3 regions of the Mesorhizobium sp. M5C.F.Ca.ET.164.01.1.1 genome follow, and region 2 is predicted to be linked to each of the others. Evidence: predicted binding sites of a transcription regulator. Region 2 holds the regulator's gene; each other region holds the start of a gene.
The links. The regulator LexA, encoded in region 2, represses DNA repair genes until DNA is damaged. The targets are predictions, from matches to a motif close to TGTTCNNNNTGTGTTCNG.
Positions count from the first base shown of each region.

Region 1: a site for LexA is predicted at 3,605-3,622, ahead of EN807_RS03155 (DNA recombination protein RmuC). Genes of this name have one in related genera too.
Region 3: a site for LexA is predicted at 2,541-2,558, ahead of EN807_RS16320 (UvrD-helicase domain-containing protein). Genes of this name have one in related genera too.

Region 1 is NZ_SRTG01000001.1:658,763-665,986, reverse strand. Features, by position in the region: gene EN807_RS03165 (adenylate/guanylate cyclase domain-containing protein) at 174-1,760, opposite strand; gene EN807_RS03160 (GFA family protein) at 1,888-2,292, shown strand; gene EN807_RS03155 (DNA recombination protein RmuC) at 2,297-3,571, opposite strand; gene def (peptide deformylase) at 3,677-4,219, shown strand; gene fmt (methionyl-tRNA formyltransferase) at 4,235-5,164, shown strand; gene EN807_RS03140 (N-acetyltransferase) at 5,161-5,670, shown strand; gene truA (tRNA pseudouridine(38-40) synthase TruA) at 5,689-6,447, shown strand; gene EN807_RS03130 (transporter) at 6,590-7,195, opposite strand; gene dapE (succinyl-diaminopimelate desuccinylase) at 7,198-7,224, opposite strand, start outside.
Region 2 is NZ_SRTG01000007.1:227,279-234,502, reverse strand. Features, by position in the region: gene EN807_RS28125 (SurA N-terminal domain-containing protein) at 1-1,272, shown strand, start outside; gene trpD (anthranilate phosphoribosyltransferase) at 1,269-2,279, shown strand; gene trpC (indole-3-glycerol phosphate synthase TrpC) at 2,284-3,135, shown strand; gene moaC (cyclic pyranopterin monophosphate synthase MoaC) at 3,202-3,699, shown strand; gene glp (gephyrin-like molybdotransferase Glp) at 3,699-4,904, shown strand; gene lexA (transcriptional repressor LexA) at 5,009-5,746, shown strand; gene EN807_RS28095 (ComEC/Rec2 family competence protein) at 5,740-7,224, opposite strand, start outside.
Region 3 is NZ_SRTG01000001.1:3,310,789-3,318,012, forward strand. Features, by position in the region: gene EN807_RS16320 (UvrD-helicase domain-containing protein) at 1-2,500, opposite strand, end outside; gene EN807_RS16325 (dienelactone hydrolase family protein) at 2,837-3,742, shown strand; gene EN807_RS16330 (DMT family transporter) at 3,743-4,648, opposite strand; gene EN807_RS16335 (Lrp/AsnC family transcriptional regulator) at 4,690-5,217, shown strand; gene EN807_RS16345 (hypothetical protein) at 5,505-5,702, opposite strand; gene EN807_RS16350 (thioesterase family protein) at 5,820-6,326, opposite strand; gene EN807_RS16355 (FAD-linked oxidase C-terminal domain-containing protein) at 6,431-7,224, shown strand, end outside.

The DNA.
Region 1 (7,224 bases), on a different contig from region 2:
GCTGACGTCAACCGATTTCTAATTCGCTCGTAAACCGCGCTGGTCCATGCACTAGTCCCGCGCGTCCGTTCTCGAACGGCCGGTCTAGTGGCGCTTGCCAATGTGCTCTGTAGATCCACACGGCATGGAGATCACTTCGTTGAAGTCTCAAATGCGGTCAGACGTTCAAGAACCTAAAAAGCGGCGGGCTTGCTTCGGATGGTTAAGGCCAGGAGCGCCTCCGAAAGTCGTTTCTTCGCCCGCTCGACCCCGTTCTCGTCGATTGCCTCAACATCGAGGAACAAGTCGAGGCCAGTCGCGTGCTCGCTGATGACCTGAGGGCGCTGGGCCAGTTCACCCAGGAGGCCCTCGACTTCGTAGGGGACAACCTCCCGGCTGATCCCCTTCATGGCAATCGGTGCTAACGGGCGCGCCCGGACAAGGTCGCGGACGAGCGCGTAAGCCTCATAGCTGAGGCAGATGCCGCCGGGCTTGGCAATCGACTGCAGACGGGCCGCCAAGTTCGCTTCGGCTCCGATGATCGTGTAGTCCATCCGATCATCGGAACCGAAGTTTCCAACATTACAATAGCCCGTGTTGATGCCCATGCGAGCTTGGAAGGGCCGTTCGACTCCGCGGTCACGCCACACCCTGTTCAACTGCTCCAGCCGACGCTGCATGTCGACAGCCATGCGCAAGCAGGCTCTCGCGTCTTCCTCGACGCCTTGCGTCTCGGGGTCTCCGAAGAACACAAGAAGCGCGTCGCCGATGAACTTGTCGACGGTGGCGCCGTGTCTGAGCGCGATCGTCGACATCTCGGTGAAATACTCGTTGAGGAGAACCGTCAGGTCCTCGGGCTGGAGCCGTTCCACGATCGCGGTGAAATCCTTGACGTCGGAAAAAAAGATCGTGAGCTTCTTGCGCTCGGTCGCGATGGTGACGTCCTTCTGGCCGCTGAAGATGCTTTTGTAAATTTGAGGCGAGAGGTATTTGGCGATCTTCAATGAAATCGCGGCTAGGAAGTCGTTTGCCTCGGAAAGCTCCTTATTGATGCCCTGAACCAAGGCGGACTGCCGACGCTGCAGGAGAATGAAGGTCAGGCCCGCCGCCGCCGCGAAACCGAAATATAGGAGCAGATATTTGAAAGCGAGGACGTTCGCAGCGATGGGCTGATTGACTGATATCTCCTGGATCCCTCGGACATCCCCTACCTTCCAGTCCGTCTTGGGGCTGTCCGGGTGTGAGTTATGGCAGGTCACGCAGACTTGTCCCATTACAACCGGGGCCGCGGCGCGGACGTGCCGGTCAAACAGCGAACCCGAGACTTCGATGATCGGCTCCCTCGGGTTGGCGCGCAAAGCAAAGATTGCATTCCGCTCGAATACATCGAGCTGGTGGGGGTCGCGACCTTTGAAAGGTAGATCCGAGACGAACCGATATTTGACGGACCCGTCGTGAGCGCTGATGCGCTTGCCGAGTTCGATTGAGAGGGTTGCTGGAATAGGGATCGCACCTGGCACGTCCCGGTAGTTGTGCGTCGCGGTCACGGCGTCGTCTGCTTTCAGCACGCGTCCCACGACTTCGCTGCCGTAGAATCCGCGCATTTCGTCGATGATCCGGCTGATTTCGCTGGCTTGCGTGCGCAGCATCCGTTCCGATAGGTCTCGGAGATCGAGCCAGGCTGCGACGGGCAGACCTATAAGGCCGATGACCACTGCCGCCACCAGGAGAGGTCCCATGGTGCGCTGCTGACGCGCAATCTGTTCACCCAGTCCAGCCATTGTGCAAGCGCCCGGCAGTAATTAGCATCTGAACTATAGCTTATTCCCGGCACGGTACTAGCGTCAGTCTTGGCTCGATGAAAAACCTTGAGCGGTTGTTGCCGAACGGATTTTGGGAGGAATGAAGATGAAGATCGACGGCGGGTGCCATTGCGGCGCCATCACTTACGAGGCGGAAGTCGATCCGGAAAAGACCAGTATCTGCCACTGCACCGATTGCCAGCAACTGACGGGCACGGCCTTCCGCGTGACCGTGCCGGCGCCGGAGGACCACTACCGGATCACCAAGGGCACGCCGAAGATCTACATCAAGACCGCACCGAGCGGCGCCAGGCGCGCCCAGGCCTTTTGCGGCGAGTGCGGTTCGCATCTCTACGCCACGTCGGTTGGCGACGGGCCGAAAGTCTACGGCATCAGGGTCGGCACGGCGCGGCAGCGCGAACAACTGATCCCGAGAAAACAGATCTGGCACCGCTCGGCGCTGCACTGGCTGCCGGAGTTCGAAGGCACGACGATCATCGAGGAGCAATAGCCTCTCAGTCGTCGCCTTCGACCACCCTTAGCCTCAGCTGGCCGGTCTTGGAGTCGGCGACGCGCGCGCCTGCTTCGGCCCTCGCGGCGGTCCCATGTGTCGTCCCGGCCGATCCGGCGTCTTCCTCCGTCGGCTGCGCGCCGAACTCCAGCGCCTCGATCTTGTGGCCGCGCTTGGTCACCTTCGACGTCGAGACGAGGATGTCGTCGATATCCTTCGCCGATTGGCCGAAATGGCTCTGCAGCTTGCGCACCCGCTCGTCGAGGCGCGAGACGTCCTCCATCAGCCGGATGACTTCGCCCTGGATCAGATGCGCCTGCTCGCGCATGCGGGCGTCCTTGAGAATCGCCTGGATGACCTGGATCGACAGCATCAGCAGCGACGGCGAGACGATGACGACGCGGGCGCGGTGCGCCTTGTGCACAATCCCCTCGAAATTCTCGTGGATCTCGGCGAACACCGATTCCGACGGCACGAACATGAAGGCGGTGTCCTGCGTCTCGCCCTGGATCAGGTATTTTTCGGAAATATCGCGGACATGCACCTCGATATCACGCCGAAACGCTTGTGCGGCGACCTTCTGCAAATCGACGCCTTCGGCGGCACGGATGGCGTTCCACGCTTCCAGCGGAAACTTGGCGTCGATGGCAAGTGCGGGCGCGCCGTTCGGCATCTTCACCAGGCAATCGGGTCGGCTGCCGTTCGACAGGGTCGCCTGAAATTCGTAGGCGCCGTGCGGCAGGCCATCGGCGACGATCGCCTCCATGCGCGACTGGCCGAAGGCGCCGCGCGTCTGTTTGTTGGAGAGGATTGCCTGAAGCTGAACGACCTGGCTGGCGAGCGACTGGATATTGCCTTGCGCGGTATCGATGACCGCCAGCCGCTCCTGCAGTTTGGCGAGGCTCTCATGCGTCGATTTCGTCTGCTCGGTCATGGTCTGGCCGAGACGGCCGGTCATCGCGTCGAGACGTTGGCCGATCGACTGTGTGAGTTCGGCCTGCCGGGCCCCGAACACTTCGGCGATGGCGCCCATGCGGCCCTGCATCTCGGCCTGGCTTGCCAAGATGCCGGCCATCCGCGCCTCGGCGTCGCGGGCGTGGTCGGCGGCTTCAGCGGCAGCCACCGCACGCGCCTTCGCCGAGCGCCAGAGCGCGGCGACGAGCGCCACGAACAGACCCAGGAACAGGATCGCGCCGAATGCCAATGCGTGGCCGAGCGTGATCGTCGTGGCGCCGAGCCGGGCGATCGGTTCGGACAGGATGGTTGTCAACTCGTTCATACTGGAGAGCATAGATGATTCGGCCTGACGGCACAGATCAAAACGTGAACGGCGCTGCAAATGCCCCGGTTGACGCTTTTCGTGCGAGGTCTTAGGTGAGACGCCATGTCGATCAAGCCGCTCATCATCCTTCCCGATCCCGTCCTGCGCCAGGTTTCAAAACCCGTCGAGCGTGTCGACGGCGCCTTGCGCAAACTGGCCGGCGACATGCTGGACACCATGTATGATGCGCCGGGCATCGGTCTGGCGGCGATCCAGGTCGGCGAACCGCTGCGCATGCTGGTGATCGACCTCGCCAAGGAAGACGAGACGCCGGCGCCGCATGTCTTCATCAATCCCGAAATCCTCGAGAGCGCCGATCAGCGCTCGGTCTACGAGGAGGGTTGCCTGTCGATCCCGGATTACTATGCCGAGGTCGAGCGTCCCGCCGCCGTGCGGGTCAAATATCTCGATCGCGACGGCAAGCTGCAGGAGATCGAAGCCGAAGGGCTGATGGCGACTTGCCTGCAGCATGAGATCGACCATCTCAACGGCGTTCTGTTCATCGACCACATTTCGAAGCTGAAGCGCGACATGGTGGTGAAGAAGTTCAAGAAGCTCGCCAGGGACAAGGCAGGCAACAAGGCGCCGGGCAAGTTGGTGGGATAGGGCTCAAAGATGCCCCTGCGCGTCATCTTCATGGGTACGCCCGAATTCTCCGTGCCGACGCTGCGGGCGATCGCGGAAGCCGGACATGAGATAGAAGCCGTCTACACGCAGCCGCCGCGCGCCGCCGGTCGCCGCGGGCTGGAACTGACGCCGTCGCCGGTTCAGCGCGAGGCGGAGCAACTGGGCGTCGAGGTGCGGACGCCGGTGTCGCTGAAAAGCGAGGTCGAGCAGCAGGTGTTCCGCGCCTTGCGGGCCGATGTCGCCGTGGTCGTCGCCTATGGATTGCTGTTGCCCAAACCCATTCTCGAGGCGCCGCGGCTCGGCTGCCTCAATGGTCACGCGTCGCTGTTGCCGCGCTGGCGCGGCGCCGCCCCCATCCAGCGCGCCATCATGGCCGGCGATACCGAGACAGGCATGATGGTCATGCGGATGGAAGAAGGCCTGGACACCGGCCCGGTGGCGATGGTCGAAAAATGCGCCGTCGGACCCGATACGACGGCCGGCGATCTGCACGATCGGTTGATGCTCATTGGCGCCGCGCTGATGGCGGAAGCGCTGGCACGGCTGGAACGGGACGCCCTGACATTTACGACTCAAACGACGGTGGGGGTGACCTACGCCAAAAAAATCGATAAAGCGGAGACGCGCGTGGACTGGACGCGGCCTGCTGGCGAAGTCCACAATCAGATTCGCGGCCTGTCGCCCTTTCCCGGCGCATGGTGCGAGACCGAAATCGGCGGCCGCCTGGAACGGCTGAAACTGCTTCGCTCGACGCTTTCGCAAGGCGCCGGCGAGCCGGGAGGAATTCTCGACGACCGGCTGACGGTCGCCTGCGGGTCAGGCGCGATCAGGTTGGTCGAAGTTCAACGTGCGGGCGGAAGGCCCATTGCCGCGCAGGAGTTTCTGCGCGGGGCCAAGCTCGAAAAAGGAATGAAGTTCTCATGAGCATGATGTCGATACGCGCGGCGACGCCGCGAGACCGCGAGGCGATCCGCCTTGTCGAGGAACACGCATTCGGCCAGCAGGCGGAGGCCGGATTGGTCGATGCGCTGGTCAGCGGCGGCGACGCCGTTGTCGAACTGGTGGCGGAAGAAGATGGACAGGTGGTCGGCCATATCCTGTTTTCGCGGCTTTTCGTGCAGAACGGCGGCCAGAGCTTTCCCGCGGTGGCGCTGGCGCCCCTGGCGGTCGAGCCGTCATTCCATGGCACCGGCATCGGCGGCGCGCTGATCCGCGAGGCGCATATCCGCCTGAAGGAAGCCGGCGAGGCGCTGGCGGTAGTGCTTGGCGATCCTGCCTATTATGGCCGCTTCGGCTACAGCCATGCGCGCGCCGAAAAGTTCGAAAGCGAGTACCAGGGCGAAGCGCTGCAGGCGCTGGCCTGGGGCGAGGCGCCTGAGACCGGCAGGCTGGTCTACGCTTCGGCCTTTAGCTCCGCGCTCGCCGCCTAACCTCAATCCTGCTTAGGAATGCCGCGTTTTCGCCTCGACATCGAATATGACGGCAGCCTCTATGCCGGCTGGCAGCGTCAGGCAGACCAGCCTTCGGTGCAGCAGGCGATCGAGCAGGCGATCGAGAAATTCTGCGGCGAACAGGTCTCGCTGCGCAGCGCCGGCCGCACCGATGCCGGCGTCCATGCGACCGCTCAGGTGGCGCATGTCGATCTCGTCAAGGCATGGCCTGATGACAAGGTGCGCGATGCCGTCAATGCCCACCTGCAAACGGCCAAGGCGCGCATCGCCATTCTCAAGGCGGCTGTCGTGCCCGATAGCTTCGACGCCCGTTTCTCGGCGATCGGCCGCCACTATCTTTACCGCATCGTCAACCGACGCGCGCCGGCGGCACTCGACAAGGGCAAGATCTGGTGGGTGCCGAAGCGGCTCGACGCCGAGGCCATGCACGAGGCGGCAAAGGTGCTGCTGGGGCGGCATGATTTCACCACGTTTCGCTCGACCCAGTGCCAGGCCGACAGCCCGATGCGCACGCTCGACCGACTGGATGTCAGTCGTTTGGGTGACGTGATCGAAGTGCGAGCCTCGGCGCGCTCGTTCCTGCACAATCAGGTGCGCTCCATGGTCGGTTCGCTGAAGCGCGTCGGCGAAGGCGGCTGGACAAGTGCCGACCTGAAGGCGGCGCTCGATGCGCGCGACCGTGCCGCCTGTGGCCAGGTGGCGCCGCCCGATGGGCTTTTTCTTATCGGCGTCGACTATTCGCAGCCGTTCGGATGACGCCGCTAGATGTGCCGATCAGACAGCGTCACCTAGGCCAGATCGTTCTGCCAATCGGCCCCGCCGTAGAACACGCGCTCCAGCGCATAAATGACAGCCCGACTTTTCACGCATTTCTCTGCAAGCGGGCCTTGTAGATGCTTCAAGTCCCGGTCTCGCTCGGTACACCGATGCCGAGCAGCGCCTCCAGGCCGAACAGAACGACCAGCGACGCCACGAACATGCCGGCGAAGATAGCGCTGCCGACAGCTGCGCCCCTGCCGATGGCGGCGTTTGTCATCCGCCAGGTCAGGATCATCGACAGCGCAAACAAAAGCAGCGACGCCAGTACGGCGAACTCGTTGGCGGACGGCAGGAAAAGCCTGATCAGCGCTGCTGGCAGCATTATCCAGGCGATGATCGCAGACGCCCAGTTGCTGGCGACGACATAGTGGACGAAGCGCCCGCCAATGCCGGCGCGCGGCGCGACCAGGGCAAGGCCGACGAGCGGCAACACCCAGGCGCCGATGTCGACCGTCGCCAGCCGGATCAGCATGCTGAAGCGCCCCGCGAATGCATTCGGATCGCCGATCTCATTGGCAAGGCCGACCCAGCCGACGATCAGCGCCGGTGCCGCGACAACGATGGCGAAGAAGGAATTCCAGAAACCGTCGGCCGAAAGGTCGAGCTGGCGCAGCCCGTCGGCCTTGCCGAGCATCAGTCGCCAGGCGCCGGTCAGCGAAGCATAGGTTTCATCGGCCGAAAGCATGATTACGATGCGCCTTGCGCGAACCAGTC
Region 2 (7,224 bases):
GCGCCATCCGACACTGCGCTTTCGACCTATTTCGAGGAAAACAAGAAGACCTATGCGGCGCCCGAATACCGCAAATTCTCCTATGTCAGGCTCGAGCCGCAAGACATCATGGATCCGACTGCCGTGACTGACCAACAGGTCAGCGACGACTACGACAAGAACAAGGGGCGCTACACCACGCCGGAAACGCGCGCCATCGAACAGCTCGTGTTCAAAACGCCTGATGCCGCGAAGGCCGCGCTCGATTCACTCAAGACCGGCGCTACCTTCGACAAGATCGTCGCCGCCGAGGGCAAGACGCAAGCCGACACGCTGCTCGGCACGCTGTCCAAGGACAAGATCGCCGACAAGGCGGTGGCGGATGCCGCGTTTGCGCTCAATGTCAACGAAGTCAGTCCGGTCGTTCAGGGCGCCTTCGGTCCGGTGCTGCTGCGCGTCACCGACATCAAGCCCGAAGTGGTGAAGCCGCTGGCCGAAGTGTCCGCAGATATCCGCAGGGATCTGGCGCTGGGCGAGGCAAGCCGCATTCTGTTGGACGTGCATGACAATTACGAAGATATCCGCGCTTCGGGCAGCACGCTCAAGCAAGCGGCCGAAAAACTGAAGCTGAAGGTCGTCACCATCGACGCGATCGATCGCACCGGCCTGAGGCCGGACGGCACCATCGTCAAGGACCTGCCGGAATCGCCGGAGCTCATCAAGGCGGTGTTCGACGCCGAACCCGGCACCGAGAATCCCGACCTCACCACCGCCGACAACGGCTTCGTGTTCTACGAGGTGGATTCGATCACGCCGGCCCGCGACCGCACGCTGGATGAAGTCCGACAGAAGGTGGTGGCCGACTGGACGGCGGCGGAAACGACCAAGCGGCTCACCGCAAAAGCGGACGAGCTCGAAAAGCGTCTCAAGGCCGGCGCCACGCTCGACGTAATCGCGAGCGAGCTCAAGCTTGAGAAGCAGACCAAGCGCGGCGTCAAGCGCGAGGCGGACGACGTCGATTTCGGCAAGGAAGGGGCGGCTGCGATGTTCGGCGAAGGCGAAGGCGGGACCGGTTTGATCCCCTCGCCCACCGGCGACGGACAGATCCTATTCAAGATCGCCGAAGTCTTCGAGCCTGCCGGAGCCGACGCCAGCTCGGTGCCGGACGACGCGCAGAAATCGTTCACCGCCGGCATGTCCGACGACCTGCTCGACCAGCTGGTGGCGCAGCTGCAGACGCAGTACGACGTTCGCATCGACCAGACCGCCGTTGCCCAAGCCCTGACCAGATGAGCGCGCTCAAGACCCATATCGCTAAGGTCGCCACCGGCAACTCCCTTTCCTTTGAGGAGGCGCGCGAGGCCTTCGACATCATCATGTCGGGCGACGCTACGCCCGGCCAGATCGGCGGCTTCCTGATGGCGCTGCGCGTGCGCGGCGAGACGGTGAGCGAGATTTCCGGCGCCGTAGCCACCATGCGCGCCAAGATGCTGCGCGTCGACGCGCCCGCTGGCGCCATCGACATCGTCGGCACCGGCGGCGACAATTCGCACAGCGTCAACATCTCGACCGCGTCCGCCTTCGTCATCGCCGCCTGCGGCGTGCCGGTGGCCAAGCACGGCAATCGCGGACTATCATCGCAGACCGGCGCCGCCGACGTGCTGACCGCGCTCGGCGTCAAGATCGATATCCCGCCGGAAACGATCGGCCGCTGTATCCACGACACAGGCGTCGGCTTCATGTTCGCGCCGGCGCATCATCCGGCGATGAAGCATGTCGGCCCGATCCGCGTCGAGCTCGGCACCCGCACCATCTTCAACCTGCTTGGCCCGCTCTCCAATCCGGCCAGTGTGAGCCGGCAGATGGTCGGCGTCTTCTTGCCGGAATGGATCATGCCGGTGGCCGAGACGCTGAAGGCACTGGGCGCCGACCACGCCTGGGTCGCCCATGGCGACGGCTATGACGAGATCACCACCACCGGTGAGACCCAAGTGGCCGAACTGGTCGGCGGCGAGATCCGCAGCTTTACACTGACCCCGGAAGCGGTCGGGCTGAAGCGGCACACCAAGGACGAGTTGCGCGGCGGCGACGCCGCCTACAACGCCCAGGCGCTGCGCGATATGCTGGACGGCGCTGCCGGCGCCTTTCGTGATACGGTGCTGATGAACGCCGGCGCCGGACTGGTGGTGGCGGGCAAGGCGACGACGCTTGCCGACGGCATGGCGACGGCAGCGCAAGCCATCGACAGCGGCCGGTCGCTGAAAGTGCTCGACCGGCTGGTCGAGATTTCGAACGGATAGAGCCGTGTCTGATATCCTGCGCAAGATCGAAGCCTACAAGCGCGACGAGATCGCCGCGGCGAAGGCGCGCGTGCCGCTTGCCGAGATCAAGGCGCGGGCGAAGGACACCGATGCAGCGCGCGGCTTTCTCTCGGCTCTTGAAGCCAAGCGCAAATCCGGCAGCTTCGCGCTGATCGCCGAGATCAAGAAGGCGAGCCCGTCCAAGGGCCTTATCCGCGCCGATTTCGATCCGCCGGCACTGGCCAGGGCCTATGCAAAAGGTGGCGCCGCCTGCCTTTCGGTGCTGACCGACGCGCCGTCTTTCCAGGGTGCGCCTGAATTCCTCACCGATGCGCGCAACGCCGTGACATTGCCCGCCTTGCGCAAGGATTTTCTGTTCGAGCCTTATCAGGTGTTCGAAGCCCGCGCGTGGGGCGCTGATGCCATCCTGATCATCATGGCGAGCGTCGATGACGCCGTGGCCAGCGAACTCGAAACGACGGCGTTCGAACTCGGCATGGACGCGCTGGTCGAAGTGCATGACGAGGCCGAGACGGAACGCGCGCTGAAACTGTCATCGCGGCTGATCGGCATCAACAACCGCAATCTCCGGACGTTCGAAACCAGCATCGAGACCTCGGAGCGGCTCGCGAAGATGGTGCCGGCAGACCGCCTGCTGGTCAGCGAGAGCGGTATTTTCTCGCACGAAGACTGCCGCAGGCTGGAAAAAAGCGGCATTGTTACCTTCCTCGTCGGCGAAAGCCTGATGCGGCAACAGGACGTGGCCACTGCGACCCACCTGCTTTTGACGGGCAAGGCGCCGGCTCATGCATCGGCCCGAAGATCGGATTCGATTTTTGGAGAGCACGATGCGTAGATTTAGAGGGTTAGAGCGTACTTTGTGCGTCCAAACGGACGCACGTCGCTCTAAGGCTGACTGACGATGACGGCCGCCCTCACCCATCTTGCCGCACAGGGTGAAGCCAACATGGTCGATGTCGGCGACAAGGCTGAGACGACGCGCACGGCGATCGCCCAGGGTCTTGTCTCGATGCTGCCGGAGACGCTGAAAATGATTCTCGACGGCGATGCCAAGAAGGGCGACGTGCTGGGCACGGCGCGCATCGCCGGCATCATGGCGGCCAAGAGGACGCATGAGCTGATCCCGCTCTGCCATCCGCTGCTGTTGACCAAGGTATCCGTTGACATCGAACCGGACGCGACGCTGCCAGGCCTGAAGGTCACGGCGCTAGCCCGCGTCACAGGTAAGACCGGCGTCGAGATGGAAGCGCTGACCGCCGTCTCGGTCGCCTGCCTGACCATCTATGACATGGCCAAGGCGGTCGACCGCGCCATGGTGATCTCGGGCATTAGGCTGGTGGAAAAGACCGGCGGCAAATCCGGCGACTACAAGGCGGACGCCAAGGGGGCAGGCCAATAATGGCACTGCTTCCGGTCGCCGAGGCGCTCGAGCGCCTGCTTGAGGATGCTGCGCCCTTGCAAGCTGAATGCGTCGCCCTTATGGACGCCGCCGACCGCGTGCTGGCGGAGCCGCTTCTGGCGCTCCGCACCCAGCCGCCGTTCGACGCGTCCGCCATGGACGGCTACGCCGTGCGGGCCGAGGACGTCGCGTTCGTGCCCGCAAGACTTTCGGTGATCGGCATGGCGCCAGCCGGACGCGGCTTTGCCGGAACAGTCGGCCCGGCGCAGGCCGTGCGCATCTTCACCGGCGCGCCGCTTCCTGCAGGCGCCGACACCATCGTCATCCAGGAGAATGCCAGGGATCTCGGCGGCGGCAGCGTCGAAGTGACCGCGTCGACGGTCGAAGGCCGCAACATCCGCCGCCTCGGGCTCGATTTCTCGAAGGGCGACGTTCTGCTGGAGAAAGGCCGCCCGCTTGATCCGGCGGCATTGTCGCTGGCGGCGTCGGCCAACCACCCGCAGGTCAGCGTGGTGAAACGGCCGCTGGTCGCCATCATCGCCACCGGCGACGAATTGCTGCCGCCGGGCAGCAACCTTGGCCCCGACCAGATCATCTCGTCCAATGCCTATGGCGTCGCCGCCGCGGCCCGCTCGGTCGGCGCCAGCGCGCTCGATCTCGGCATCGCCCCCGACCGCAAGGAGGCGATCGCCACGCTGGTGAAACAAGCGGTCGACGCAGGCGCCGACGTCATCGTCACGCTGGGCGGCGCCTCGGTCGGCGACCATGACCTGGTCCATGACGTGCTGACCGGTGAAGGCATGACGCTCGATTTCTGGAAAATCGCCATGCGGCCCGGCAAGCCGCTGATGTTCGGGCGGATGGGCGACATCCGCTGCATCGGCCTGCCTGGCAATCCGGTGGCGAGCCTGGTCTGCACGCAGCTCTTTCTGAAGCCGCTGCTTGCGCGGCTCGGCGGCCGCGCCTTCCGGCAGGACATGCGTCAGGCGCGGCTCGGCGCCGCCATGTCGGCCAACGATCTCAGGCAGGACTATGTACGCGCGGTGGTGAAGGAAGAAGCCGGCACGCCACTGGCAACCCCGTTCGGCATCCAGGATTCCTCGATGCTCAAAATGCTGGCCGACGCCAACGGGCTGATCGTGCGCGAGCCATTCGCTCCCCCAGCCGCGACGGGAGCCGCGTGCAGCGTGCTGATGCTACGCTGAACAAAACGTCAACACATTCATTAAACTTTAAACGGTTGCGGAACACAACTGGAACAGATAGTGTTTGTTCTGGGTTTGTTTTTCTGATTCTGTTGGGGGTTGCGATGCTGACACGCAAACAACATGAACTGCTGATGTTCATCCACGAGCGGCTGAAGGAAAGCGGCATTCCGCCCTCGTTCGACGAGATGAAGGAAGCGCTCGACCTCGCCTCCAAGTCGGGGATCCATCGGCTGATCACGGCGCTGGAGGAGCGCGGTTTCATTCGCCGCCTGCCTAACCGGGCCCGCGCGCTGGAGGTGCTGCGCCTGCCTGATTCGATCGCGCCCGGCCTCAATGCGGCGCGCAAATTCTCGCCAAGCGTCATTCAGGGCAGCCTTGGGCAGGGCAGCCTCGGACGACAGATCAAACCGGCGCCTTCGCGCCTGCCCGCGGCCGGCAATGACGACGACGTCGTTGCCACCATCTCCATACCGGTGATGGGCCGCATCGCTGCCGGTGTGCCGATCGACGCCATCCAGCACCAGACGCATTCGATCTCGGTACCACCGGACATGATCACCGGCGGCACGCACTACGCACTGGAGGTCAAGGGTGATTCGATGATCGAGGCCGGCATTTTCGACGGCGACACGGTCATCATCCGCAACGCCGACACCGCCCAGCCTGGCGAGATCATCGTCGCCTTGGTCGACGAGGAGGAAGCGACGCTGAAGCGGTTCCGCCGCAAGGGCGCCTCGATCGCACTGGAAGCCGCCAATCCGGCCTATGAGACGCGCATCTTCGGGCCGGACCGGGTCAAGGTGCAAGGCAAGCTCGTCGGACTGATCCGGCGTTACTGAGCGGCAGGCTTGTTGGGTTTCTCGGCCCTGCGGTATGGCGGCAAGCCCCTCGCCTCGCGCGAAAATCTCCGCTGCTCGTGCCAAGGCCTATATGGCTGTCTGACGGCAAAACGGATTTCTGCGCGCGTCGTCGCTGATAGCGGATCGAAGAAGACAGCGGCACTGCCCATGCGAGCGAGCTGCCGTTTGGTAACGACGAGAACCAGCGGATTGCGGCAGGGATCATAATAGGCTGTGGCATCGTCGATGACGATCAAATCCGCAAACGCACAGGCTGGCCGTGCGGTTTTGCGGTCGTCGGCGAGTGCGATGATCGCGCCGGACGGGTGCCGGGCGAGGCACAGGCCGGCAGTGCAGTAGAAGGGCGCTCCCGGCGGCAGGTCGGCCGGGTCGGCGATGTCGAACCGCACGTCTCCTTTTTCGAATGTCTCTGGCTCGACAATGGTCGCTGAAACCAGCGCATGTTTCCAGTTGTCGGTGGTGAATTCGTTCGAACGAACCCGGTTGACGGCAAGTTCGCCGCCGCCGATCGGCAGCGCCACCAGATGCGCATCTTCCGAAATCAGCACATCGGGGGTGCGCGTGTCGGAAATCGTCAGCAGGCCGGCGAGCGCAAAGGGAAGTGCCGCAAGCCGCAACCATGTCGTCGCCATCGTGGCGATGACCAGGGCGACCGTCACCAGCAGAACCGACTGCAACGAGATCAGCCCGACTGCATCGACCGGCGACCGCTCGGAAATCCATCCCGATATTGCGATCATGGCCGTCAGTCCCTTGCCCATCATGTAGAGGAAAGGTCCGTCGAAGCCGAAAGGCATTGCCAGAGCGCTGAGGACGGCCAGGAACATGACGACCGTGACGATTGGCATGACCGCCAGATTGGCGAACAGGCTAAGCGGCGATACGCGCTGGAAGTGCCAGATGGCGAAGAGCGCGGTGGCGCTGCCGGCAATGATGGAGGTCATTGCGATGGTACCTGTCCCAGCGGCGAGTTTTCGCGTGACGAAAGCGACCGGCGACCGTCGCTGTGGCGGCGCCGTGGCCCTGTCGGTACGATAGTCGGACCAGCCGGCATAGGCGCCCACGAGAGCAGCAGTCGCGGCGAAGGACATCTGGAAGCTTGGGCCGACCACCTCGTGCGGCGAAACGACGATGACGGCGATGGCAGAAATCGTCAGATTGCGCATGGTAAGTGCCGCTCGGTCGAACAGCACGGCGACAAGCATTACCGCCAGCATGATGAAGCTGCGTTCAGCCGCGACCACGATACCGGAAAAAATGAGATAGGCAGCGATGGAAAGGAGTGCGGCAGCAGCCGCATATTTTTTGACCGGCCGGCGTGACGAAAAATCGGGAAACAGCGCAAAGACGCCGCGCAGCAATCCCATGATCGTGCCGGCGACAAGCGCCATGTGCAGGCCGGAAATCGAGATGATGTGGTAGATGCCGGTGCGCCGCATCGATTCGTTTATCTCTTC
Region 3 (7,224 bases), on a different contig from region 2:
TGCGATTGGCTTGAACGCGCTGCCAGCCGGGCGTCGCATAGCTGTTGGAGAAGCTACCCGATTTTTCCTCGCCGACATTGTCGAAGCGCGAGGCGCCATAAGGATTCTGCCTTCCTGCTCCTTGGCCGCCCCGTCCGGAGGCGAACGAGCCGCCGCCGTAGGCATTGCCGTAACCGCCGTAGCTGTTGCCGCTCTCGGCGACTTCGACATGGGCTTCCGGCAGTTCGTCGAGGAAGCGCGACGGGATAGTCGATTGCCACAGGCCGTGGATGCGGCGGTTGGAGACGAACCACAAATGCAGGTTCCTCTTGGCGCGGGTCAGGCCGACATAGGCCAGCCGCCGTTCTTCTTCCAACCCCGAGCGGCCACCCTCGTCGAGCGCGCGCTGGTGCGGGAACAGGCCTTCCTCCCAGCCAGGGAGAAAAACGGTCTCGAATTCGAGGCCCTTGGCTGAATGCAGCGTCATGATGTTGACGGCATCGAGCTCGGCGTTCTGCTCGGCGTCCATGACGAGTGCGACATGTTCGAGGAAGGAGCGCAGCGATTCGTACTCCTCCATGGAGCGGATCAATTCTTTGAGGTTTTCCAGCCGGCCGGGGGCTTCCACCGAGCGGTCGTTCTTCCACATGTCGGTGTAGCCGCTCTCCTCCAGGATGGTCTCGGCAAGCTCGGTGTGCGGCGTGGTCTCCAGTGCCTTCTGCCAGCGCTCGAAATTGGCGGCGACCTCGCGCAACGCTGCGCGCGGCTTAGGCTTCAACTCGTCGCTCTCGGCGAGTTTTTCCGCAGCCTCCAGCATCGGGATGCGCAGCGCCCTGGCGGTGTCGTGGATCTGGCGTATGGTGGCTTCGCCCAACCCGCGCTTCGGCACGTTGACGATGCGCTCGAAGGCGAGGTCGTCGGCGCCCTGGGCGACGACGCGGAAAAAGGCCAGCGCATCGCGGATTTCGAGGCGCTCGTAGAAGCGCGGGCCGCCGATGACGCGGTAGTTGAGACCGAGCGTGACGAACCGGTCCTCGAACTCGCGCATCTGGAAGGACGCGCGGACAAGAATGGCCATGTCGTTGAGATTGTGCTTCTGCCGCTGGTAGGCTTCGATGGTTTCGCCAACGGCACGGGCCTCCTCCTCGGAATCCCAGGCGGCATGGACATGCACTTTCTCGTCGTCCTCTGCGACTTTTTCGGTGAACAGCGTCTTGCCGAAGCGGCCTTCATTGTGGGCGATGAGATGGGAGGCGGTGCCGAGGATGTGCGCGGTGGAGCGGTAGTTGCGCTCCAGCCGGATGATCGTGGCGCCGGGGAAATCCTTGTCGAAGCGCAGGATGTTGTCCACCTCGGCGCCGCGCCAGCCATAGATCGACTGGTCGTCGTCGCCGACGCAGCAGATGTTGACTTTGTTTTCGCTCACGGGCTGTTCCGCGCCTGCCGGCGCGAGCCCTCCGCGGGGGCCTCGCAACGGCTCGGACGCCCGGTCGGGCTTGCGGCCCGCGGCCGGCATATCCCAGTCATAAGCGGTGTTTAGCTTGGCCTCGCTACTTTCGTCCGAAGGATCATCCTTTGGCGCTGCAGGTTTGTAGCTGCCAGCCTCTGTTCTATCAGGAACTCCAGATCGGCCGGGGTTTGGGACAAGGCCGCCCGGAGAGCCACGTCTTGGTGGTTGCGACCCGCCCGGCCGCTGCGCCAGCAGCCGCAGCCACATGTATTGGGCGGTGTTGGTGTCCTGATACTCGTCGACGAGGATGTATTTGAAGCGCTTGTGGTACTCCTTCAGCACGTCCGGATTGTCGCGGAAGATGCGGATCGGATGGCACAGGAGATCGCCGAAGTCGCAGGCGTTCAGCGTCTTCAGCCGCTCCTGATAGGCCTTGTAGAGCTCGCGGCCCTTGCCGTTGGCGAAGGCGCGGGCGTCGCCCTCGGCAATGTCGGCGGGGCCAAGACCTTTGTTCTTCCAGCCGTCGATCATCTGGGCGAACTGCTTGGCCGGCCAGCGCTTGTCGTCCAGCCCCTCGGCCTGGATGAGCTGCTTGATCAGGCGCACGACGTCGTCGGTGTCGAGAATGGTGAAGTCGGATTTGAGCCCGGCAAGTTCGGCGTGTCTGCGAAGCAGCTTTACTCCGATCGAGTGGAAGGTGCCGAGCCACGGCATGCCCTCTATCTGATGGCCGACCAGCAGGCCAATCCGCTGTTTCATTTCGCGCGCCGCCTTGTTGGTAAAGGTGACGGCGAGGATCTGCCAAGGCTCGGCCCTCTTGGTCTCAAGGATGTGAGCGATGCGGGTGGTCAAGACGCGCGTCTTGCCGGTGCCGGCGCCGGCCAGCACCAGAACCGGGCCTTCGGTGGTTTCCACCGCCAGCCGCTGCTCGGGGTTGAGCCCGTTCAGATAGTCGGGCGCGTTGGTGTGGCCGCTGCGGGCAGCCATGGCGCGCGCGGCAATGCCGGACGGGGCCGTGGGCCGCGCGTTCGGTTCGTCAAAAAAAGGCATGTCTTCCGAAAAGCCGGACATTGCCCCCGAATGTAGTGATTCGGCAGCGAAAGGCCAGAAGTGTCTCCGTTTTGTTCTCGATCCAGGTGGGGGAGTTGCAAATCCCGATGGCACGCCAGCCATAGCGCCGGCCTGCTCGACAGGCACGGCGGGTCGGAGGATGCAGGACGCAGGTGCGCGGTTGCCCATGGGCGCGCCGCGGAGCGCACCGGTCGGAAAGAGTATCATCCTGGACCAGCCGCCGGTCTGGCGGACCTGCGCTTGCGTCAGCAGCGCCTCACTGATCCGTGACTGGACCGTGCGGGCTTCTACCCTATCTTGCGCGGCGGACATGTTCCCGAAGCCGAGGAGAGCGCCATGACAAAGCCGAGCCCTGCCGGCCCAGCCGTCACGAGACCCGCCATTACCCAGGCGATGATTGACGCCTATGACGAATACACGCATCTGACGCTCGACCGGCGGCGCTTCATGGAAAAGTTGACCAGGCTTGCCGGATCAGGTGCGGCGGCGGCCGCAATTGCGCCGCTGCTGGCGGCGAATTCGGCACGGGCGGCGATCGTTGCCGAGGATGATTCCCGCGTGACGGGCGAGGACATCAGCTATCCCGGCAGCGGCGGCGAGATGAAGGGCTATCTGGTCAAGCCGGCCGGCCAGTCCGGCAAGCTCGGGACTGTCATCGTCGTGCATGAGAACAGGGGGCTCAATCCGCATATACGCGACGTGGCGCGGCGCGTGGCGCTGCAAGGCTTCGTGGCGCTGGCCCCGGACTTCCTGTCGCCGCTCGGTGGTACGCCAGCCGACGAAGACAAGGCGCGTGACCAGTTCTCCAAGCTCGATCCGGCGCAGACCGTCGCCAATGCGGTCGCAACAGTCGCTTTCCTCAAAGAACACGCGGATGGCGACGGCAAGGTCGGCGCGGTCGGCTTCTGCTGGGGCGGCGGCACGGTGAACACGCTGGCGGCCAACACGCCGGATCTGGCTGCCGCTGTCGCCTATTACGGCATGCAGCCGAAGGCCGAGGATGTGCCGAAGATCAGGGCGGCGCTGCTGCTGCATTATGCCGGGCTCGACACCCGCATCAATGCCGGTATCGACGCCTTCAAGAAGGAACTCGATGCCGCCAAGGTCGAGTACACGGTCTATGTCTATGAAGGCGCCAATCATGCCTTCAGCAATGACACGTCCGCGGCCCGCTACGACAAGAACGCGGCGGACCTCGCCTGGGGCCGGACGATCGCCTTTCTGAGGGAGAAGCTTGCCTGATCAGGCATCTGCCGGTTTGTGAAAAGCGACCCCGGCCACCACCAGCGCAATGCCGATGCAATCGATAGGGCTGGGTATCTGGCGGAGCACAATGACGCCGATCAGCGTGGCGGTGACCGGCAGCAACGACAGCATCAGCGCGAAGCTCGAGCGCGGCAGCCGCGACATGGCAAGCTGGTCGCAGATATAGGGGATGACCGACGAGCAGATGCCGACGCCGATGGCGGCGATGAGCAGTGGCGGCGCCGAGAAAGCCGGCAGCGCATCGGTGAAGCCGATCGGCAGCACGATGAGGAAGGCGACCGCCATGGCGGCACCCAGGCCGGCGATGCCGTCGCCAGCGCCGGCGGCGGCGACGCGATGGCCAAGCACGATGTAGCCAACGAACAGCGCGCCGTTGAGGAAGGCCCAGAACAGGCCGATCGGGTCGCTTGACCATTTGACGTCGATCAGCAGCAAGGTGCCGATGACGGCGACGGCAAGGGCTGCGACATTGCGCGGGCTTCTGACGCCGACAAGCGCGACGCCGATGGTGCCGACGAATTCGATCGCCGCGACCAGCGAGATCGGCAAGCGTTGCAGCGCCAGGTAGAAGGAGCAATTCATTATGCCCAGGCAGGCACCAAAGGCGAGAAGCAGCAGTCTTGTCGGGCGGTCGGCGCGGGCGAAGACCGTCCATGGCCGGGTCAGCGGCGTAAAGACCAGGGCGGCCGTGACGATGCGCAGCCAGGCCATGCCGAGCACGCCGACATGCGGGAAAAGCAGCACGGCGAAAGCCGGCCCGAGATAGTGGAACACGGCGCTGACCCCGAACCAGACATGCGGCGGCAGCGAGGTTGCCAGGCTTATAAAGGCTCGGCCGGTGAGGGCAGGGCGTGCGACGGAGACTTGCGCTGGATCATCCATGTGATCATTATCGCAGGCGATCTTTCCAGTTTATATGGATAATGCTCGGCCAACGAGATCGCGGGTTATCCAAAACCAAGGAGTTTTTCCTGAAACGCCTTCGAAACGAAAATGCCGATCTGGATGCGGCCGATCTGAAAATCCTTCGCCTGCTGGAAAAGGATGCGCGCACCAGCACCGCCGAACTGGCGCGTTCCGTCGGCCTATCGGCGCCGAGCGTGGCCGAGCGCATCCGGCGGCTGCAGGAGAGCGGCGTCATCGAGGCCTATACGGTGCGGATCAACCCGGCCGCGCTCGGCATGAAGCTGTCGGCATGGCTGCGGATCAGGCCGGTGCCCGGGCAACTGGCTGTGGTCGCCGAGATCATCCGCGATCTGCCGGAAATCGCGCAATGCGACCGGGTGACCGGCGAGGACTGTTTCGTCGCGCTGGCGCATGTCGGCTCGGTGGCCGAGCTCGAACGGGTGATCGACCGGATCATTCCGTTTGCGATGACCAACACCGCGATCATCCAGTCGTCACCAGTGGTGGCGCGCTCACCGCTGGGGGCAGTGAAGCACCAGCCCTGATGTTCGAGGTGAAGTGGTCGCTCGTCAGCGCATCATCAGCTTAACTAGCAACGTCGCGCCGCCCCTCATCGCCCTGCCGGGCACTTCTCCCCGTATAGTGACGGGGAGAAGGACGCCTTTGCGGCGGATTTCGTTAATCTCCAGCGTTGCAGAGCAAGCGCCAAGGCTGCGGCAAGCTCCCTTCTCCCGTCCTATACGGGGAGAAGGTGGCGGCAGCCGGATGAGGGGCGGCGCAAACGCCCCAGAAAAATGCAACCGAACGACGAGCCTATTTCTTCCCGCACCGATCAGGCGTGGCCGCGTTTCAAGCGCGCTTGCTTCAGGATGGCGCGCCAGCGGATCATGGCGAAAGGGATCGGCTCGTTGTTGTTGGCGATGTGAAAGATCTCGTTGTTGAGGTTCTTCAGCGAGCGCCAGAAATCATAGTCGGTGATGCGTGGGTCGGCCGCCAGCCTTTCCGCCTCGACCTTGATGTCGGTTTTCATGCACGTTCCCCGAACCGCCGCCCCCCCGTATCAACCCGATGCGGAGGGTTTTCCAACGCCGCGCTGAGTCGTTCAACGCCTCAATTCGACTTTGTTCACGTTAAAACCTTGGTAAGGTTAACGGCCGTCGGACTGCGGTTCAAGCGTCTTGCGACGAATACCGATCGAACGGCCGGCGCGCTCAGGCATCGGCAGCGCCGCATGGGCGGCGCGCATGGTTTCTACCTTGGCCAGGACATCGGCCGGGAAGGGCGCCACTTTCGGCCCGGACATGTCGACATGGAGCGACAGCGACTCGGACGTGGCGGCGAGCCAGCCGTCCACATGGCGGATTTCCTGGTAGGCCCTGAGCCGCTTGTCGTCATGGTCGAGGAGCTGGAAGGAGACATTGACCTTGTGGTCGAGATGCAACTCCCTGATATAGCAGACATGGACTTCCGCCGTGTAGATGGTCAGCCGCCGCTGCTTCACGTAGTCCAGCCCCATCCCCATCATTTCGAACGCTTCGTCGGAGCAGCGGTCGAACAGCACGTTGTAGTAAGCCATGTTGAGATGGCCGTTGTAGTCGATCCAGCCCTTCTCGATGTCCATGACGCGAGAGACGAAAGGGGCTGGGATCGGCATAGAGAACTTCCTTTTCATAGTCGCTGGACAGGACGCAGTTGATGAGACTACGCATCCATAAATACATAACAAGGATGGACGCTGGTCCATTCGCGGAGGAATCGATGGCTCTGAGCGACCTCAATCCGGTCGAGCGCAACGAAGAAGGGATAGCCGCTGTGCTCGGCATCCTCAAGCAGCGGCTCGGCGAGAGATTCCAGACCGGCGAGGCGATCCGCGCCCAGCACGCGCATACCACCACTTACATTCCGACCCAGGCGCCGGATGGCGTGGCGTTTCCGGAGACGACGGCGGAGGTGCAGGAGATCGTGTCGGCCTGCGCCGCGCACCGCGTACCGGTGATCGCCTTCGGCGTCGGCTCATCGCTGGAAGGCCACACCAACGCGCCGGGCGGCGGCATCTCTGTCGATACGTCGCGGATGAACCGCATCCTCGCGGTCAACCCGCAGGATCTCGACTGCACGGTCGAGCCCGGCGTGACGCGCGAGGATCTCAACCGGCACTTGCGCGACACCGGCCTGTTCTTTCCGATCGATCCGGGCGCCAATGCATCGCTCGGCGGCATGGCGGCGACGCGGGCGTCGGGCACCAATGCGGTGCGCTACGGCACGATGCGCGAGAATGTGTTGTCGCTGACGGCAGTGATGGCCGACGGCGAGACGGTGACGACCGGCAAGCGTGCAAAAAAGAGCTCTGCCGGCTACGATCTGACGCGGCTGCTGATCGGCTCGGAAGGTACGCTTGGCATCATCACCCAGCTGACCCTGAAGCTGCAGGGCATTCCGCAGGCGATTTCCGGCGGCGTCTGCCCGTTTCCCAGCGTCGAGGCGGCCTGCAATGCGGTGATTGCGACAATCCAGATGGGCATTCCGGTGGCGCGCATCGAACTGGTCAATGC